DNA from 2 places in the Mesorhizobium sp. M2C.T.Ca.TU.002.02.1.1 genome. Region 1 is predicted to be linked to the other one. Evidence: riboswitches for the same ligand, from Rfam matches in the RefSeq annotation. Region 1 holds a riboswitch; the other holds the start of a gene.

Region 1 (3,250 bases):
CCAGCGGCAAGGTCTGACTGGCGATCAGCAGCGGGAACAGCGCCCGGCGCAGGGGGGCCAAAAAATCGACCAGCGCCGAGAGGATAAAGGCTGCGACGAGAGAGAAGGCGAAGCCGGCCAGCGTGGCGCGGATGGTGGGCAGCGTGTTGTCGGCCAGTGCCGCGCGATTCTCCCAGGCTTGCGCCAGCACGCGGGACGGCGCGGGGAGCACAGTAGGGGCTATGCCGCCGAAGCGGGCGTAGAGTTCCCAGGCGGTGAGGAGAAGGGCGAAAGCCAGGGCGGTGGGAACGAGCTTGGCGAAGACCGGCGTGAGGGCTGATCTCCCCCCTTGCGGGGGAGATGGCCGGCAGGCCAGAGGGGGGTGTGACGGAACGCCAGCGTTCGAGACTTCGGCCTGAGAAATTGGTGAACGCCGCGCATGTAACCAACTGAGAGGCTGGCGGGACAGCACCCCTCTCTGCCCTGCCGGGCATCTCCCCCGCAAGGGGGGAGATTGGCCGTCGCGACCGCTTTCGCCGATCGCCGGCGTATGCCCAACTTGCGGAGCACGATCAGGGACACTTCCCTCACACGGATCAAATGAAACAGCCACGACATCTACCTCGACAGCTCGAGCTTGCGCGGGCTCAAACCGCGGTCGGGCTGTTCGCCGAAATCGTTATGTCGAGCGTCACATGCCCGGCGCCAGGGCCGAAGCGGCAGAACGCCTCGTTCAGCGTGGCGAACACCGCGCCGGCGTCGCCGCGCAGCTTGGTGCAGAAATGCTTCGAGCGCTCGAAGACGCCGGACTGTTTCAGGAAGTCGATGCAGCCATAGATCTCGTCCATGTGGTCACCGGTGCCCATCACATAGAGCGAGAACTGCGCCGCCACCGCCTGGCTGGTCGAGGGTGTCGCATGCACGGCACTGAGCGCGGCCGCCTTGCGTTCCTCGAGCGGGATAGCCGGGCCGCCGATCTCGTCGGAGCGGCAGATCGGGTCGTCCGGCTCGCCGGGGCAGCCGCGCGAGACCGCGGCCGACAGCACGCAATGATTACCGCTTTTGGCGGCCGCCACGAACAGGTCACGCATTGCGGGAAACAGCACTTCGGGCGGCCCGACCAGCAGCGTCGAAATGTCGTCGGTCTCGATCCGCAGCCTGTCGCGGTAAGGGTCGAGCGCACCGAGCGCGCCAAGGATGACGCCGACGAAATCGTCGGCCATGGGATAAAGGGAAATCTGTGCGCCGGAAAACATGGCCCGCCTCGCTCCGCTGGTATTATCCAGATCAGCTTTAGGGTCCGGAGGCTTGCCGCCACCATCTCAGCCCCGACCGTACAGAGCACCCCTGTGGATGGCCGGGTTAAAGCACTGTTCGAGCGAATGGGGAAGCGTTTTTTTGCAAGGCCAATTGGGCGGGGAGCCCCATCTCCCCCAGGGGGGAGATGGCCGGTTATGAGATTTTCGCGGATTCTCTTATAGCCGCTTTATCGTTCAAATTGTACGAATCGCGCTTGCTTACTTTTCGTACATAAAGTACGATACTTCCCTTCTTTTGAGGGGACTTGCTTGGACACCGCGAACCATGCCGCTTTCGCCGACCTCTCCCGCCCCTTGCTGTCGCCACTGCCGCTCGCCGAGCGCGAACGTCTTGCCGGCGCATGGCGCATGGCCAGCCAGGACATCGCCGACGACATCCGCTTCATCCGGCAATATCTGAAAGTGATCGCCGAGAAGGACGAGCGGCTTTCGACCGGCACGCTGGTGCATGGCCGCGCCTATGTCGAGGCCTGCGCGGCCTGGCTGCCGGTGACTGTGGCGCGGTATTCGCGCAATCTGAGGCTGATCAGCGAATGCGAAAGCGCGATGACGGCGGCGGGGATAAGGTTTGCCCGGTCGAGCGATGCGTGGTGAGCCCGGACAATCGTACCGCTGCAACCCTTAGGCCACCCGTCGCAAAATGCATCGTTTCACACAATTGCCAATTGGTGGACGCGCACGAGCGGCCGGTGGTTAATTCCTCTCAGGCGAAGGAGGGTAAAGCCGCACACCAGGGAGGAATTCGTTTTGATGGACCAGCACATCGACATCGGCGTACAGCCCGACGATCAGCCCTACGAAGTCATCTCATTCGCCCGGAAGCACGGCCTGACGATCCCGGTCGCGGACGCGGTCCTTTTCGCCAAGGGTCCGACGCCGTCGCGGGCCGCCTGCGACACGGCCGCGCTGGCTTTTCTGTGCGCGGTCGCGCGATACGCCGGAAAGCAAGGACGGCGGTAGCCTCGCCTACCAGCTGAACTGCAGCCCCGCGCTGCCGCCGACCTGACTGCCGGCGAAGGCGATGCCGAGCGTGCCGGTCAGCCGGCCGCCATGGTCGAAGCCTTCGCTCAGCACCGCAGCGCCAGTGATGCCGAAAGCATTGGCATAGCCGGCATTTCCCCAGTTGACGCGCAGGCCGAAGTGCTCGCCCTGCACGAGGTCGGGCGCGGCGAGCGCGGCCGAGATCGAGGCGTTCTCGAAGGCGCGTGTGATGCGATTGTCGATGTCGTCGACATGAGCGGCCAAGGCCGTCTTGCCGGTGACCGTCGTCGTCCCGCCCTCACCGTTGTCGACTTGCCGTTTGGTCACGCCAGTCTGGGCATTGATGCAGGTGTCGGTGCCCGGGCTGTAGTAGTAGTTGGGGCCATAGGCGGAGCAGACCTTGACATATTCGACCGCCGCCTGGGATGGCGCCGCAAAGAGCGCCGCCGCGCCGAAGATCGCCGGCGCAAGAAGATATCTGAACATTGATTGCCCCCAGCCGCGGCTCTTACCAGGTCAACTGCAGACCGGCATTGCCGCCGACCGTCTTGCCGGAGAAGGCGACGCCCGCGGCGCCGGCCAGCCGGCCGTTGCCACCGGGCATGAAACCCTCGCCCAGCACCGCCGCGCCGGTGACACCCATGGCGTTGGACTGACCGGCGTTGCCCCAGTTGACGCGCACGCCGAAATGCTCGCCCTGCACCAGGTCCGGGCTGGTCAGCGCCGACGCCACCGATGCACTCTCGAAGGCGCGCTGGATGTGGTGGTCGATATCGTCGACCTTGCTCGCCAGCGCCGTTTTGCCGGTGACCGTCCGCGTCCCGCCCTCGCCGTTGTCGACTTCCCGTTTGGTCACGCCGGTCTGGGCATTGATGCATGTGTCGGTGCCCGGGCTGTAGTAGTAATTGGGGCCATAGGCGGTGCAGACCTTGACATATTCGACCGGCTTGGCCGCTGCCGCCGCCCGGAAG
Region 2 (4,392 bases), on a different contig from region 1:
CGGCGATGGTCTTCTGGAAGGAGACGGGATCGCGCTCGTAGAAGGACGGGTCGGCGATGTTGTTCTCCAGCCGCGAGATCGAGGCCGTCACCGCCTCGATCTTCTTGGGCAGGGAGTCCAGCGCGAATTTCTGCTTGAACGAGAGCTTCTTCGCAGGGCCCTTCGGCGCTGTCTGTTCGGCCTTCGGCGAAGCCTCGTTTGCTTCAGCCTTCGACCTCGCCTTGCGGTCTTCCAGCTTGGAGCCGCCGCGCTGCGCCAGCATGTCGGAATAGCCGCCGGCATATTCGATCCAGCGGCCATTGCCCTCCGGCGCGATCACGCTGGTGACGGTGCGGTCGAGGAAGTCGCGGTCGTGGCTGACCAGGATCACCGTGCCGGCAAAGCCCGCGACCAGTTCCTGCAGCAGCTCAAGCGTCTCCATGTCGAGATCGTTGGTCGGCTCGTCGAGCACCAGAAGGTTCGCCGGCCGCGCCAGAACGCGGGCCAGCAGCAGCCGCGCCCGCTCGCCGCCGGAAAGCTCGCGCACCGGCGTGCGCGCCTGCTCGGGCTTGAACAGGAAATCCTTCATGTAGGAGACGACATGGCGCTGCTCGCCATTGACCAGGAGGTTCTCGCCGCGCCCGTCGGTCAGGTAGTGCGCCAGCGTCTCCTGCGGATCGACGGCCTCGCGCTTCTGGTCGAGCGTCGCGATCTCGAGATTGACACCGAGCCGGACGGCGCCGGCATCCGGCGCCAGCTCCCCGGTCAGCATCTTCAGCAATGTCGTCTTGCCCGCGCCGTTCGGGCCGACCAGGCCGACGCGGTCGCCGCGCTGGATGCGGGTCGAGAAACCCTTGACCACGGTGAGGTCGCCAAAACTCTTGTCGATACCCTTCGCCTCGATCACCAGCTTGCCGGATTCGGCGGCGTCGCTTGCCACCATGGTGGCGGTGCCCTCGGCGCCGCGATGGCTGCGGAAGCGCTGGCGCATGGTCTGCAATTCGCCGAGTCGGCGCATGTTGCGCTTGCGCCTGGCGGTCACGCCGTAGCGTAGCCAATGCTCCTCGCGCACGATCTGGCGGCCGAGCTTGTGCTGCTCGCGCTCTTCCTCCTCCAGCACCTGGTCGCGCCATTCCTCGAAATGGGCGAAACCCTTGTCCAGCTGCCGCGTCTGGCCGCGATCGAGCCAGACGGTGGCGCGGGTGACGCGCTCGAGAAAGCGCCGGTCGTGCGAGATCAGGATCACCGCCGACGAGGTGCGGGCAAGCTCCTCTTCCAGCCACTCGATGACCGAGAGATCGAGATGGTTGGTCGGCTCGTCGAGCAAAAGGATGTCGGGCTCCGGCGCCATGACGCGGGCTAGCGCGGCGCGGCGCGCCTCGCCGCCTGAAAGATCGCTCGGCCGCTCCTTGCCGGTGAGGCCGAGATGCTCCATCAGATAGGTGGCGCGATGCGGATCGTCGGCCGGGCCGAGGCCGGCTTCGACATAGGCGCGCACGCTGGCAAAACCGTCCATGTCGGGCATCTGCGGCAGATAGCGGACCGTGGCCGAGGGCTGGCGGAACACCTCGCCGTCCTGTGGCTCGATCATGCCGGCGGCGATCTTGAGCAGTGTCGACTTGCCCGAGCCGTTGCGGCCGACCAGCGCGATCTTCTCGCCGGCGGATGCGCTGAGCGCGGCGCCGTCGAGCAGCGGCGTGCCGCCGAAGGTCAGTTTAATGCCGTCGAGGTTGAGGAGTGGCGGCGCCATATCAGCTTTCTGGAAGAGGATAGGGGTGGGCCAGAAGCAGCGCCCGGCCACGCTCCAGCGCGATGCCGAGCCGCCCTTTGACCTCGTTTGATATAGTGAGCGAGGAGCCGAACGCCACCTCGACGCGGTCGAGCGGCCATTTGGCGCCGGTCACTGTCAGGCCGGCAAGCTCGGAGAAGCCGAGCACTGAAAACAAGGTGCCCTCATCATAGTCGAAGCTCGATTTGCCGGGCAGGATCGGAACGCCTTCCTGCGCGCCGCTCGTCAGCAGCACCCGCGTGCCGGCGGCGGCCAGCCGCACGGCCAGCGCCAGATGCAGGACGGCATGGTCGGCGCGCTTGCCGCCAAAGGCGCCGGCCAGCACCAGGCTGGTGGCGCCGCGCTGAAGCGCTTCCGCTATGGCGAGCTCTCCGTCGGTCAGGTCCTTCTCGGCCGGGAAGACTTTTCGCGGAACGGCGGCGAGATCATCCGGCAGGTTGGCCGGCACCGAGTCGAAATCGCCAACCCAGAGTTCCGGGACGATATCCAGCAAGCGGGCATGGCCGATGCCGGCGTCGGCGGCGATGACGCGCGAGCCAGTGATCTGGCGTTCGAGCCGGGGCGTGCGGATGAGTTCGCCGCCAAGCAGGATGGTGAATGTGCCCATGGGCGTCGCCCTTACCAGCCCACCGGGCGAAACGGAAGCCGGATGCAGTGCGCTTCGGTTGCGAACCCTGCCGGCGAACATTAGCTGCCCGGCAAACTTCCGCTTGCGCGCCGCGTCGGCCGGGCCTATCTGTCGAAACGCTCTAACGGGGTGCCGGGTGTTATCCGGCTGAGAGGCGATCAAGCCAACCCGCTGAACCTGATCCGGTTTGTACCGGCGGAGGGATTAGACGTTTCGGACCATCCGGCGCCTCAATTCCTTGTCACTCGAACGAAGGAGGCGCCGATGCGCGCAATGCTGTCCAATCTCATTCTCGCAACCGGCCTTGTTGCGCTTCTGGCGGGCGTCGCGCCTGCCGAGGCCAAGGACAAGCTCACCGTCTATACCTATGAAAGCTTCACCGCCGATTGGGGACCCGGACCGGCCGTGAAGAAGGAATTCGAGGCCGAATGCGGCTGCGATCTCGAATTCGTCTCGGTGGCCGACGGCGTGGCGCTGCTCAACCGCGTCAAGCTCGAAGGCGCCGGCACCAAGGCCGATATCGTGCTCGGTCTCGACACCAATCTGACGGCGGACGCCAAGGCGAGCGGTCTGTTCGCGCCGCATGGCGAAGTCGCCGGCATCAATGTGCCCGGAGGCTGGAGCGACGACACTTTCGTGCCCTTCGACTATGGCTATTTCGCCGTCGTCTATGACACGCAGAAGCTGAAAGTCCCGCCGAAGAGCCTGAAGGAGCTGGTGGAAGGCAGCGGCACCGACAAGATCGTCATCCAGGATCCGCGAACCTCGACGCCCGGCCTTGGCCTGCTTTTGTGGGTGAAGTCAGTCTATGGCGACAAGGCGCCGGAGGCCTGGGCCAAGCTCAAGACCAAGGTCCTGACGGTGACGCCGGGCTGGAGCGAGGCCTATGGCCTGTTCACCAAGGGCGAGGCGCCGATGGTGCTCTCCTACACCACCTCGCCGGCCTACCACATGGTGGCCGAGAACACCGAGCGCTACCAGGCGGCCTCCTTCGAGGAGGGCGAATACCTGCAGATCGAGGTTGCCGGCATCACCACGGCCGGCGCGAAGAACCCGCTGGCGCAGAAATTCATCGCCTTCATGACCGGACCGAAGTTCCAGGACGTCATTCCGGAGACCAACTGGATGTTCCCGGCCGGCAAGACCGACAAGCCGCTCAACCCGGCCTTCGACAAACTGGTGAAGCCGACCAAGACCTTGCTGTTCAGTCCTGAGGAAGTGGCGGCCAACCGCAAGGCCTGGGTGGATGAGTGGCTGGCGGTGATGAGCAAGTAGGGCTGCGATGCTTGCGCCAAGGCCCCCCTCTCTGTCCTGCCGGACATCTCCCCCTCAAGGGGGGAGATTGGCTGTCACGCCGACTTTCGCCAATCTCCAATGCTGCAGGACTAAGCGGGGCGTCGAAGCTGCTGATCTCCCCCCTAGAGGGGGAGATGGCCGGCAGGCCAGAGGAGGGCGCGAAGGAACGCGACGTTGGCTGAATTCCACCAAGGCACAGCGTGCAGCCGCGTCCTGACTCCCGCATCACCGCCGGCGTCATCGCGCTCGCGGCAATCGCGCTGCTCATCGGAGGCGCCTTCGCCGGCCTCATCCTCGAAGGCGCGCATGACCTCTCAGGCGCTCTCGCCGCCTTCGACAGCTACCTCCTGCGCGTCGCCCGCTTCACGCTCTGGCAGGCGCTGCTGTCGACGCTCCTGTCGGTCGCGCCGGCGCTGCTCGTGGCGCGCGCCTTGTCCCGGCATCCAGCCTTTCCCGGCCGCCGACTGATCCTGCAACTGTTCACCGTGCCGCTGGCATTGCCGGCAATCGTCGCCGCGCTTGGCATATTGGCGCTCTACGGTCGCGCCGGGTACTTTGCCGGCGTCTTCGCCGGGCTTGGCGGCGGCGAATGGCCCGGTATCTACGGCCTCTCCGGCATCCTGGTCGCGCATGTCTTCTTCAACCTGCCCTTGGCGACGCGCCTGTTCCTGGAGTCGCTGGGCACCATTCCCGCCGACCA

What was found. A riboswitch is a leader RNA that binds a small molecule or an ion and turns the genes downstream of it on or off. The one in region 1 is predicted to bind thiamine pyrophosphate.
Region 2: linked by a shared signal. The riboswitch ahead of thiB (thiamine ABC transporter substrate binding subunit) and the one ahead of EOD07_RS27970 (YkoF family thiamine/hydroxymethylpyrimidine-binding protein) in region 1 are both predicted to bind thiamine pyrophosphate.

What each region holds. Positions count from the first base shown of each region.
Region 1 is NZ_RZTO01000706.1:10-3,259, reverse strand. Features, by position in the region: partial or broken gene EOD07_RS27980 (ABC transporter permease) at 1-277, opposite strand, end outside; gene EOD07_RS27970 (YkoF family thiamine/hydroxymethylpyrimidine-binding protein) at 627-1,235, opposite strand; TPP riboswitch at 1,226-1,338, opposite strand; gene EOD07_RS27965 (hypothetical protein) at 1,548-1,892, shown strand; gene EOD07_RS27960 (hypothetical protein) at 2,049-2,258, shown strand; gene EOD07_RS27955 (porin) at 2,265-2,765, opposite strand; partial or broken gene EOD07_RS27950 (porin) at 2,788-3,250, opposite strand, start outside.
Region 2 is NZ_RZTO01000333.1:1,614-6,005, forward strand. Features, by position in the region: gene EOD07_RS18295 (ABC-F family ATP-binding cassette domain-containing protein) at 1-1,729, opposite strand, end outside; gene EOD07_RS18300 (thiamine diphosphokinase) at 1,731-2,375, opposite strand; TPP riboswitch at 2,512-2,617, shown strand; gene thiB (thiamine ABC transporter substrate binding subunit) at 2,661-3,671, shown strand; partial or broken gene EOD07_RS18315 (thiamine/thiamine pyrophosphate ABC transporter permease ThiP) at 3,893-4,392, shown strand, end outside.